4 regions of the Paenibacillus baimaensis genome follow, and region 4 is predicted to be linked to each of the others. Evidence: riboswitches for the same ligand, from Rfam matches in the RefSeq annotation. Region 4 holds a riboswitch; each other region holds the start of a gene.
The links. Region 4 has a riboswitch for cyclic di-AMP ahead of OB236_RS01490 (CAP domain-containing protein). Riboswitches for the same ligand answer to the same signal wherever they lie in the genome.
Positions count from the first base shown of each region.

Region 1 (3,151 bases), on a different contig from region 4:
CGCAGCACGCTGTGCGGGTCGGGTGCCCCAGGCACCGACCCGCACCCGCCCGTGGCTTCCGCGTCGCCTGCGGCCAGCGCCGCTTCCAGCTGCGGCGGCAGTGCATACGCCTCGGCTGCGTCAGGAGCCAGCGCGACTGTGGCGAGCTGGCTCACATGCACGCTCGTGGCCGGTCGATAGAAGCGGAGCCGATAATCGCTCCACTTCCGGTAAAAGGGCGTAAACACCTTGTACGGCTCGCTGCGTCCGCTCCATCGGTGAAAGTCTCGCAGGTCCAGAAGCGCCTGCTCGTCGAAGGAGGTAACATTCACCCGTGCGGCCTCTGCAGTCGCACGAAGCAGCCGATCTCTTTGCTTGGCATAAGGGGTGCTATCCTCGTGAAATACGAGTTCCTCCACGGGGTGTGCAGCCAGCAGTGTATTCAGGACCGCAGAAGGCTCGCCATATACAATATGCAGCTGCTGGCCAGCTTCCAGATACAGCTGTCTGAGCCGTGCCGCATGCTGGAGAAAGTTGACGCCGCTGTGCTCCAGATACCGTTCATGCCCCAGCAAGAAGGGGTCCAGAATGAGCACATGCAGGCTTTGTTTGTGCATAGCGTGAATATAGTTGAAGGCGAGCATATCGTCCACCCGCAAATCCTTACGATGTAAAAATATAATCATGAATGGGCACCTCGTTTATAGCTTTGTACAACAGCAGAGAAGCTCGTTCGGTGCATATTGGAAATCACACGCTGCAAGTATCGGTTGCAATAAATTGAATATTCAGAATGATTGAATGGTTGTTTTTGATAGGCGATTCAACCGAAATTTTGTAGGGTAATAGAGGGTAATAAATGAAGAGAGCCCTGCAGCCTTGTCCGACGCAAGAGGTGCGCAACGGAAGCAAGCACTGAGGGCTCCATACAAAATGGTTCGCTCAACTGTAGAAGTATGGTGTAAGAAAGTAGGTTTCTTTCACTTCATTCTATTGATTATCTGACATAAAAGCTTCGTACTGCTCGTCAGATAAAATACGTTTAGCGGTAACATAATACTTGGAGTAGTAATTTTCATTAAGCTTGTTGACAGTAACGCCTATATTGGTAGCTGAATGGTAAAACTTACCGCCCCCAACATACACGCCAACATGAGAAATTCCTACACCGTCTGTCTTGAAAAACACAAGATCCCCAGGACGCAGATCGTCTTTTTCAACTGTTGTACCAACTTCTGCTTGCCCTTTGGATTGGTGCGGCAGTTTGATATCCAATTTGGCAAAAACGAAAGCTGTGTAACCAGAGCAATCAAATCCGTTCTTCGTCGTACCAGCGTACTTGTAAGGAGCACCCACGCCATCGTTAACAGCTTGGCTCAAAGGGGTTTCGGCAAAAACACTGCCTACTTGCACACTGCAAAACAGTGCTAAACCTAATGCAATACCAAAAAACTTCTTCAAAAAATTTTCCCCTTCCGGTGCCTACGAGGTTAGCTGAGGGTTCGGTTGAAGGTTCCCTATGATCACTCTGAAACGAGATCAATTCACCCAGATTGGATCCCCCGTTTTCCAGTATGTCGGAAATTCGGCAAATGCATAGTTTTTTTGTTACACTTAAGACGAATTCGGCGTTTACCTTAAAATTCCTCCTTTAGTCACAAAATGTACACATTTAATGGTCGAAACATGAAACTTTCTTCAAATTCATTATAAACCTTATACAGCAAGGGTTTGAATGGGTTTGACTCTATTCAGAGCTGAAAATGAAAACGTATTCCAACAATTAAATTTTACATTTTTTATTTATTTTGTAAAATTTATGTCGAATTCGATTAATGAAAAAGGGCTTTTTTGACGAATTCAGGACTATAGTCATATAAAATATTTGCAAAGCAAAAAAACCTCGGCCACGTTTATAAACGCGGCAGCGAGGCTAATTTAGGTTCGTTTGATACATTACGGAAAGTTTCTAACTCAAGAAGGCTGATTTATTCGTGATTGGCGTTCCACAAGGCGTGCTGTGAGGTGATCGTCCACATCTTGCAAAACATATGAAGCAGCCGATAAGCCTGAACCAGCACGAGAGCCGCGAAGCCCGCCCATACGAGAGCTGATGTTATCACAAGAGCGGAGAGGGTGAAGGTGATTGACATTGTAACGATAGCCAGCAGCAGGATGGTAAGCACATTGCGGACGAGCAGCCGACAAGAAATGAGAACCGATTTGCCGCTGGCAAGCCCAAACTGCATATACATAAATAAGGTTTGTATCAGGATCAGATAAGCCACATAGATGCCAAGCCATGGCAGCAGATGCCAGCCGATAGCCGTCAAGGAGGCATGGGAGTGATAGCCCTCGATGACTTTCGTTCCCAATAGGTATAAGGGAGCGACTGTTAGAACAATTTGAAGCAAATACAAGCCGAGAAAAGGCAGACCGAGCTTGCGGATTCCGCGTACAAAGCGATATCCAGCATTTAATTCCGTGTGCTCCAGCGAATAGTAGATGCCAGCGCTCAGGAGCGGGCTCAGGACCATGCGAATCAGCAGCAATGCGAGTGCCCACCATAGATATGGCACGATCAGATCGGTTTTCGTAATTTGGAATTGCCCCTCCAGCCAAAATAATTGAACCGCCTCACGGGACAGCTCGGGGCTGGGGTAGCGGTGCAGCAGCGGAACGACAATCGAGCGAACTGCAGTATACAGGATCAGGCCCCACAACAAATTATACGTAAACAATGCACAGACGGCAAAAGGCTGATTCCAAGCATTCATTAATCCGGATTTTAGCAGCTTCCACATCCTTTGTGCCTCCTCACCAAGCGACCCCGTCCAGCAAGGTCTCGATTAATTTGACGATACCTGTCTGCAGGCGCATCACAAGCTTTGAGTCCACGTCGGTTTTCATAAAGCTGTTCATACGTTTATTTTCCAATACAAGGGTATGTTGAGGGTCAATAACTGCCCATTGCAGCTGTGTCGGATGCTGCAGCTTGAACGTAACGTCACCATCGATGCCATCCCAGAGTCGATCGATCTGTGAGCCATCTGCAAAGTGGAACCGGATCGGGACCTGATGATAAGTTCCGCCATACTTTTGAATCCTTACCGTATTTTCATAGAGCGGTTGTCCGTCAGCGATGATTTGTTTCGTGTGGATCCCTGTTATG
Region 1 covers NZ_JAOQIO010000113.1:175,422-178,572, forward strand. Annotated here, with positions in the region: gene OB236_RS33885 (cryptochrome/photolyase family protein) at 1-665, opposite strand, end outside; gene OB236_RS33890 (C40 family peptidase) at 970-1,440, opposite strand; cyclic di-AMP (ydaO/yuaA leader) riboswitch at 1,444-1,580, opposite strand; gene OB236_RS33895 (hypothetical protein) at 1,968-2,783, opposite strand; gene OB236_RS33900 (M1 family metallopeptidase) at 2,797-3,151, opposite strand, start outside.
Region 1: another riboswitch for cyclic di-AMP. It lies ahead of OB236_RS33890 (C40 family peptidase); the one in region 4 lies ahead of OB236_RS01490 (CAP domain-containing protein).

Region 2 (3,151 bases), on a different contig from region 4:
ATCCGAATCATGCGGGAGTTGTGCAGTGAAGTCATTATTGTGACTAACACCCCGAAGCTTTTCCTACGACTAGTTGATACCTCGGTGAGAATCATTACAGATTATATACCGGGAAAAGGTCCATTAAGCGGAATGCACGCCGGTCTTACGTTATCCCGTAACCAAAGCGCCTGGGTAGTAGGATGCGATATGCCATTTCTATCACCTGCTGCGGCTGAACTGATGCTGCGCAAAAAAAAGAGAGGATTGGACGCAATCATCCCCTGGTTACAAGGTGTCATGCATCCTCTCCATGCTATTTATGACAGGGACTGTGCGGGGCACATTTGGACATTATTGAAACACCAGGATACAGAATTATCCTCTTTGAGGAAGGGCTTATTATGGCAGGAAGCAGTTGAGTCCGAGTTCCAATCAGATGGCATCGATTGCAGCTTTGTGACCACGATTAAGACAAGGGATGATTACTTTCTTGCGCAACAGCATCTGGAGAAGACTAAGGTGCGGTCCGGATAAATATACATGATAGTAAAGGTGAAAAGCGAAGCTTCATGACAGAACCCAAAAGATTACGCTTACGATGCTGGTTTTCGCTAAAGCGAAAACCTTAGGATTATGCTTACGATGCCGGTTTCACTAAAGTGAAACCCTATAGATTATGCTTACGATGCCGGTTTCACTAAAGTGAAACCCTGAGGAGGAATCAGCAATGAACATGTATCAAAAGACGCGAGTAGAGATGACTAAGGCACCGATGACAGCCATATCGGAAGGGCTGGAGCGATTGAAGCAAGAGCATGGGGAGCTCAAGCAGGTTTTAATGGAAATGGAAAAACAAGCGAAGCAGGTTGAGTCCGCACCTGAGCGATTTGGAGCACTGCAGTCGCTGCTGAATTTAAGACTATGGGCACTCGCATTTCGGGAAGAGCTTGAGCGGCATTCCAATTGGGAGGAGCTTGAGCTGTTTCCTTTCCTGACTTCTTATATAGAGCGTAAAATGTCTCCCTCCATAATGCCTTCCTTCTGGTCGTTAGAGAAAGATCATGAGCTGGCTGATGAGCATATGCAGGCTTTCCTGAGGTCGGTTCATTTGCTAAAGGCAAATCCGGAGGCTATGGGCTACAATCAGGCCGCTGCCTATCTGATTCAAGCTTGTCACATTTTGCAGGAGCATTTGGCTAAGGAAGAACAGCTTGTTTTTCCTTTGACCCAGCAGGTTTTGGACGATATCAATAGAGCGGCAGCCAACCATTAATTGCTATTGAATTGGTAAAAATATGTCGAAAAATAAAATAAATATGTAATTAATTGTTAAATAATTCCGAATGGTCGTTTAAAGAATTTGAAATTTGGGTAAAGGTTGTGCTACTCTGTTAAAAAAAGGCCGAATCCAGTTCATCACAAGAGCTGGTACGGGGGATTCTTTACATGGGGTGAATGTTCGTCTGTCTCGAACTAGGGAAAACCTCTTCCCGAATCCGTCAACTAACCTCGAAGGCCGCAGGAGGAACAACTTGATATTATTACGGAAGAAGTTTATTTGGTTTTTCGCTTTTTTTACGTTTGGTCTGTTGGCTGTTATGCATGCAGGAACTGCTCAGGCAGCGTCAGATGAGGTCAGGATACAAATTAATGATTACCTAGTGACCTTCCCTGACGCCAAGCCCTACATCGATGGCAGCAGTAATTTGCAGGTGCCTCTAAGACTGCTGATTGAACAGTTGGGATACCAGATGGAATGGAGCAAGAATGAACAGGCGATACAGGTTACGCTGAGCAGCAAGCAGCAGAAGGTCGTATTGCAAACGGGAGATCGTCAAGTGCTTGTGAATGGAAAGAGCGTTACCTTGGAATCACCTCCGTTGTTGTCTCAGCAAACGGTGTATGTACCTTTTCGATTCGTATCGGAAACGTTTGGCTATCAAATTCAGTGGGATGCGGTCAACAAGCTGGCGATCATAGATGCGGATGGTCAGTATCATGCTCCGGTCTGGTACGCACCTAAGCCCAAGGCATCGATCCTGCAATCCGCATATAACTATTTAGGTGTTCCTTATGTGTGGGGAGGCAGCTCGCCGAATGGATTTGATTGCTCAGGATATGTGGGCTATATTTTTCAGCTAAGCGGAGTTCAATTGCCCAGAACATCGGCAGAGATGTACAGTTCGGCAGGCACTCGGGTTATGGATATTCAAGAAGGTGACTTGGTGTTTTTTGCTGAAGGGCGAAGAACCTCTCATGTAGGTATTTATATTGGTAATGATCAATTCATCTCGGCCACTTCCTATGGTGGTGTCACGGTTGCCAGCTTGAACAGCGGTTATTGGGGTTCCAGATACATAGGGGCAAAACGGCTGTAGCAGAGGCAGCAATCATATCGAATTATTCAGACCTGCCGAAAGGCGGGTCTTTTGTGTTAATATCAGACTATATAGTTTTCAACGGAGCCGAACAGAGTTCAAGAAAAGCATCCTCTACGACATGAATGCAGCCTTATAGGAATAAGCATAGATTCAGTTGGTTTTTAGTCTGAATGTAAAAGAGGCGAGTGCGTTGTTCAATAAACTGCAAGGGAACGCCCGCGGATGTTTGATTTATGAGCCGATGTTCATAGTCCCTTATAGTCTATATCTCACCTATGCTTCCATCTACATGCTGGAGCTTGGAATTACGGAGACCGAAATTGGGCTGGTGACTTCACTAGGGCTTGTGCTGCAAATATTCACTTCATTAATCAGCGGCTATTTAACGGATCGCATGGGACGCAAGCGAGCACTGTTGATCTATGATTTGGTTAGCTGGAGTGTGGCTACGCTGCTGTGGATGACAGCCCAGAACGTCTGGTTTTTTGTGATAGCGGCAGCGTTCAACAGCTTTCAAAAGGTACCCAATACCGCGTGGTACTGTTTGCTCGTTGAAGGGACACATCCTAAGGATCGTGCTTATATTTTCTCAACGCTGCAATTTATTAGTGTGGCAAGTGGATTGCTCGCACCGCTGGGAGGACTTCTGGTAGAGCGTTACACATTGATTTCTGCCGAGCGAATGATGTATGGATTAGCCTTTGTCAGCATGACGGCGATGTTTATTTGCCGCCACTTTGCGACCTACGAGACCGAAATCGGGATCAGGAAAATGAAGGAGCATGCCT
Region 2 covers NZ_JAOQIO010000001.1:31,292-34,442, reverse strand. Annotated here, with positions in the region: gene mobA (molybdenum cofactor guanylyltransferase) at 1-516, shown strand, start outside; gene OB236_RS00130 (hemerythrin domain-containing protein) at 710-1,255, shown strand; cyclic di-AMP (ydaO/yuaA leader) riboswitch at 1,373-1,515, shown strand; gene OB236_RS00125 (C40 family peptidase) at 1,515-2,360, shown strand; gene OB236_RS00120 (MFS transporter) at 2,554-3,151, shown strand, end outside.
Region 2: another riboswitch for cyclic di-AMP. It lies ahead of OB236_RS00125 (C40 family peptidase); the one in region 4 lies ahead of OB236_RS01490 (CAP domain-containing protein).

Region 3 (3,151 bases), on a different contig from region 4:
ACCAAAATGACTTCCTGTTGTTCCATTTCAATCTTCCTCCTATGATGTCAAAAAGGAGACAACAAAAAGAAGCCTACGAAAAGAGCGGAACTCTTCTCGTGGCTTCTGAAAACACAGTTATACAAACCGTGTCTTACGCACGACAATTGTTGCCTCTCCCTATACGCTTACGAGGTTAGCTGTCGGATTCGGGCTAGAGAGTAGCCCTACCCCAGGGCATCGAAGATGCCCAGAGGATTCACCCCATGAAGCTCGTGTATCTGACTACGAATTAACGAATCAGGGATTACGCGCTTCTTTGGTTCCCCCGTTCCTTTTAAATTCAAGGACTCAGCGATAAAGTGCATGTTTCATTTTCAATTACAGACGATCCCTACAAATCTACATTTCATATATACCTCATGGTCGTTGAACACGATCACAAGCTTCATCATCCTCTCTCATAAAAACGACGCTCTCGTTCCCCTATGAACCGGTTCATAGGGCTGAAGATGTTCAGCCGTTACTTGGAAAACTTTGTTTGGAATCATGAGATGTATCATACGCCAGCCGCTTAACACTGTAAATAAATACCGCACGGCATACAAGGCTATAATTGACTTGCATAGCATCCAAATCCTTTTCATGCTCTCGATATCTGCATCCATCTCTCGATATCTCCATTTTACGAAGAAATATTCAAATACCCAGCATGAGCTAGCATAGATATAGATAATAAAGGGAAATCAGGATTGATTCCGCTTTCATCGAGCTTTTAAGCAAAAAAGGCTTAATTATGATGCGGATTGGGGTTTTACATTATTTAACGCCCAGCGTATGATACATTTCATTAACTTAACAACTCCATATCATCCATTTTCAACGCTTAATTCCCATATAGGGAAACGGGGGACCCAGTTTAAGCTATTTATGATAAATAGCTTATAGGGGTGAATCCTCTGGGCATCTTCGATGCCCGGGGGTAGGGCACTCTCAAGCCCGAATCCGACAGCTAACCTCGTAAGCGAATTGAGAGAGAAGCACACTCGTGTCTCCCTGACCTTATTTATTCATGCAAAGGAAGCCCGAGAGTAGAGTTTCTCTGCTCTCGGGCTTCCTTTGGTTTGTCCAAATTCAAAAAATGTAGAGGAGTGCAAGTATCATGCTAAAGCTCGCCGACCCATTGACCGTACCCACTGAACATTCCTTGGTACCCTACAAAATCGGTTCCATGGAGATTTACCAATTTGATTGTCTTCTATTGAAAAGCCGAATCTCGCAAATCACTTCCAATGGCTCCTGCGGATTATTGAAAATATCCAGCCGCGGATGGAATGGTTGGGCAGAATGGAATCTCCCCTGCTGCGGCAATAAATTCGACCTGATCCAATGGGCTTCGGTTTTAATCAAATTAAAGGGACTTTCCATTACCGATGCGTTTGCTTTTGTCAATACCAAACAGCAAGCATGGGGAACAGAGCGGTGTGAGTTGGTCAAAGCCGCTTTACATGACCTTGTCACTCAAATCTACAATCAGAATAGCAAGCAGCTACCTGATGCGAATAGTATCATTCTGGAACGATCCAGACTAATCGAACAGTCACGATCTTATTTTTCCTTTTGAGTAGGCTAAGATCACGATCTGCTTAATTCAGTCAATAGACGTTTGGCATCTCCATTTTCCGTTTTGAATATCTCGTATACTTTTAAAGTCAGCGGCGTGTCGAATTGTTCAGAATTTCCGGTAAAGGCAATATTGTTCTCTCCAGTAACCAGGCGTTCCTGCCCAATCAACGATTTCACAGAGGTGCCCACGAGCCTTCCCAATGAATCATGCAGTTCAAATTGAAGCTGCGGGAAGCTTTCATCTACCTGGGTCTCTTTGATGCGTTCAATATCGAAGGAAAACTTGCCTTTATACGTATATTGATGAGTCGCTGAATTGAACAAGAAGGAAATGTCCCAACGTTCGATCGCTACATTAAACGGATACAGACTAAATTTGTCTTCTTTGTCCGGTGCTTGTAAATTCACACTGTAAGCGGCAATCGTTGATTTGTACGGTGCTTGTGCCGTTGTATCCTGAAGCTTTAAGGCAAGCCCCGTTCCAGTCTCGGTCGCTGGTACCACATACGTGTAATTGATGGTCGTTCCGGTGTTGGGCAGTACAGACGTTGCCGCCAGCACTTGCCGTCTGCCACTGTATTGGTAACCTCCGCTGCCGATCAATTCCGTTTGAAACATGGGGATAGCGAGCGGTCGGGCACTTTGGTTATACAAACGGAATTTAGCTGTTACTTGCTTGCTACCTTCATCCTGGTTATCGTTCATATGAAGCTCAACCAATGAAACCTGCAAATCCGGATGGATAAGTTCACTTCGCATATCGAATTTCATGGAGGTGCCTAATGCATAAGCTTCATAATTTTGTGGAGCAGCATCGCCCGGGAGCAATATATTCAGTCTGCCCACTTGATAACTAACCACGTTGGAAGCTCCTGATGTAAAGCTTTCAGCAGTCAACAGATTTAAGCTTAGCAGCTCTGTATCCTGATCGGTTGGAATTGCGTAATGCATATACTTTTCTTCTTTGGCATCCAATTGAATCGTATCTTTCTCTAATCGGCTGCCTATGAACACCTTTTTATCGTTTTTCCCATCTATGGCAAAATCGGGTACGGTTTCCCGTTGACTCGACGGGTTATAAGCCAGTAATTGAACGACATATACATTACCCGTCTTAGTAGATTCCTTATGAATATCTACGGGTGTGTATTCGATTGGGGAATCCAATGCAGGAATCCGGAAAGCGTCAGACCACTTGCGGATCGCAGCCGAATCAGTCATGGACGTATCTACACCATGCCAAGGCTGGATCGTAATCGGGACTGAGGCCATGAGTGTTTCTTTCTTGGGATATACATAGTAATCTACATCCGTCCAATTGACTTCACTAATGGTTATTTTCTCAGCACGATCCAGTACGACCATGTAGCTAATATCGGTTGTGGTCTGGGGCTGTATGACTCTTGGATTCGCTGTGCTTGGCTGCAGCGTATAGGTTATCCCTTTGCTGGTGCGTGCACGAACCTCATAATCGGGAACCTTGGTGATCGAGGTGCTTGTATTTTCCATTTTGATCACAATACCGATCCGGGTACCTCCGAGAATT
Region 3 covers NZ_JAOQIO010000125.1:78,761-81,911, reverse strand. Annotated here, with positions in the region: gene OB236_RS39120 (hypothetical protein) at 1-26, opposite strand, end outside; cyclic di-AMP (ydaO/yuaA leader) riboswitch at 149-346, opposite strand; cyclic di-AMP (ydaO/yuaA leader) riboswitch at 853-1,022, shown strand; gene OB236_RS39115 (hypothetical protein) at 1,142-1,603, shown strand; gene OB236_RS39110 (hypothetical protein) at 1,615-3,151, opposite strand, start outside.
Region 3: another riboswitch for cyclic di-AMP. It lies ahead of OB236_RS39115 (hypothetical protein); the one in region 4 lies ahead of OB236_RS01490 (CAP domain-containing protein).

Region 4 (3,151 bases):
GTTAGCATGGGAGCAGTTGGCGGCTTCTCCCACATCATATCATACGTCAATTTATCTATCTTGGAACGACTTGTTCCTCCCGTACAAACGCACATTTTTCATGAGTCCAATCCATTAGCCTTTTGCCTTCATAACATACATTAGGTGAAATGGAAGGGGGTTGGAACTATGGGATATGTAGGTGGAGTTGGCGCTTCTTGTGGCAGTTGTGGAGGTTACGGTTTGGGAACTACCACAGGTGTTATTCTGGTTCTGTACATTCTGCTTGTTATTATTTTGAGAACATTCTAATATGAGTTAGACAATAAAAAGACAGTGACCGAAATAAAGGGAGCACGCTCCCTTTATCGATTACTGTCTTTCACACTCTTATTTGGCAAAAATATGATTTCCGATGGTTACGGTCTGGGGTCGAGACCAGATCCACTTGCTGGTAGCGGTTATTGGATTGAAATAATAAAGTGACTGATTCGTAGGATCCCAGCCACGCAAAGCATCCTGCGCCGCCAAATATGCGGTTGCATCAGGGGTCAGCGTATATTGTCCGTCATCGACAGCCGTGAATGCCCCCGGTTGAAATACAACATCATGAATATTATTGGGGAACTGACCGGATTGTATCCGGTTCATGATCACGGCTCCGACAGCAACCTGACCCTCGTATGGTTCACCACGAGCCTCGCTATAAATAACTTTGGCCATAATATCCAACTCGGCCTGATTTAACGAATAGTTTTTTAGCGATTTCCACGTTTGATCGCCGACAACTCCGTCAGAAGTTAATCCATAATCTTTTTGAAACTGGCGAACGGTTGCCAAGGTTTGTGAACCAAATTGTCCATCCAGTACATGTTGATCATAACCTATTGTTCTTAAACGGAATTGCAGATCCCATACATCTCCGCTTGATATTCCCTTTGTTAGTAGAGCCGCCGCTTGAGCCTGGTCCGTATGCACAGTACCCAGACTCATAAGAAGCAGCGCGATCCCCACAACAAATGCTTTCACTCGCTTCATCCGTTGTTATCTCCCTTCGCTTAGGCAAAAGGGGTTATATGCTTAATTCGCAATAAATTCCTGAACCCACTCGCCATTATAATAAGATACACCAATTTTTGTATAATTAGGATTCATAATATTTTGTCGATGTCCTTCACTGTTCATCCAAGAAGTCATGACTTCCTGCGGAGTCTTTTGACCCATAGCAATGTTTTCACCGGCATACGTATACTTGATGCCATACTGGTTCATCATATCAAATGGAGAACCGTAGGTCGGAGAATTATGATCAAAATAATGATTATTGTACATATCCTTCGCTTTATCCAGTGCCATAGCTGATAATGCATTGTCGCTAGTCAGCGGATTCAGACCTGCCTTCGCGCGCTCCTGATTCACCAGGTCAACTACTTGACTGGCAAAGGTTGATTCAGTTGTCCCTTGCTGAACAGCAGAGTCTGTACCTGAACCTGTTTCCACACCTGTTCCAGTTCCTGTATTTGTACCTGCACCAGTATCTGTATCTACATTAGTACCTGTATCTACATTTGTGTCTGTATCTACATTAGTACCTGTGTCTACGTTTGTTCCAGTATCTACATTTGTGTCTGTATCTACGTTTGTACCTGCGCCAGTTCCTGAACCGAAGCCCATTCCTTGGCCTAATCCTTGACCTGTGCCTATGCCAGGAAGATTCAATACCATACCAGGCCAAATGTTATTGCCATTGGTAATCTGTGGATTGGCTTTAAGCAGATCACTTAAATTAATTCCTTGCTGCTTGGCGACCACCGACATCGTATCGTTACCTGTAGTTACCGTGCATGGAGCAGCTGAAACAGCCGTGGCTCCAACCATCGTACCCAGAGCGAGTAAACCAGTTAATACAGATTTCTTCAAAACCATTTTGAACATCCTCTCTTTTTTGCGGCCTATGAGGTTAGCTGACGGGTTCGGATCAAAGAGTAAGGACCCGGCCATGAATATGGCTTCACCCCAAATAATAGGTTCCCCCATGCCTCTATTAGAAGCTTCGGCCTGAATTGTGTCTCTTAAAAAAACAAGATGAGCAGCTTGGAAACTCGCTGTCTTTTTAAGAGAGTTTCATCTTAACATGGGAAAACCCGAAGTACACTGATCAAAGTTTTCCAATCTATTGGATATCCGATGTACAATTGGATGAGTTCCGAAGAAATTGGCGATGTTTCATTCATCATTATGGATCAAGGAATCCTCAATAAAAGGACAGGTCGAATGCTATTATTCGTCTGTCCTTTTCATACGTGCGAAATTTAGCATGAAGGACAAACGATCATACATAAGATAAAAGATGTAAGTATGGATGTAGATTTCTAACTTGACCCTTCAGGAGGATGATATGAAAAATTCTGAATCGTTCGTCCCCTTAAAACCATATCTCCATACCAAGGTGTTGGCGATAGGCTGCGGTCCTTTTTTGGTATCTTTGGCTGACGCGTTGCTTGAATCAGGATGGCTCCGTTTCCACATACTAATTACTGAATCCGTACCTACTGATCGTGAACAGCTGAAGGAATTGGTCGAGCATGCTCGTTTAACAGATCCTATGGCAGTCATAGAAGAACTTTGTCTGGATAGCAGCGGGAGAACTGAATGGCACGAGACAGTCGCACCCTTTCATTCGATTTTGTACGTCTCGCAGGAAACTCATATCGAAGAACTTCGGAACTTGAATGCGGTTTGCAAAGTACAGCAGAAACTGCTGCTGCCGGCATTCTGTATACAGCAAGTAGGACTGGTTGGGCCGCTCGTCCATCCGGACATGGAGGGCTGCTGGGAGTCTGCGTGGCGTCGGCTCCACCAAGCTGTTCTTGGCAGTACCCACCTCTCGTCTGACTTCTCGTCCACGGCAGGAACCATGCTGGCGAACGTCATGGTGTTTGAGTGGCTCAAAGCGTTGTCGGGAGCGACTGAATTTTCAACGCAGCAGGCTTTCTTTTTACTTAATCTAAATACGTTGGAAGGCGATTGGCATTCATTTGTACCCCATCCGCTCGTTACTGGACTCCTTACAGCCCCTGATCGTACATCTTATGTAAAAGAATTCGAAATTCCCGATGTGCTGACTAAGGAGGAAAGAGAGCCCTATGGATGGTTTCCCTATTTCAGCAGA
Region 4 covers NZ_JAOQIO010000006.1:71,527-74,677, forward strand. Annotated here, with positions in the region: gene OB236_RS01480 (hypothetical protein) at 169-291, shown strand; gene OB236_RS01485 (cell wall hydrolase) at 370-1,017, opposite strand; gene OB236_RS01490 (CAP domain-containing protein) at 1,060-1,905, opposite strand; cyclic di-AMP (ydaO/yuaA leader) riboswitch at 1,913-2,048, opposite strand; gene OB236_RS01495 (bacteriocin maturation protein) at 2,378-3,151, shown strand, end outside.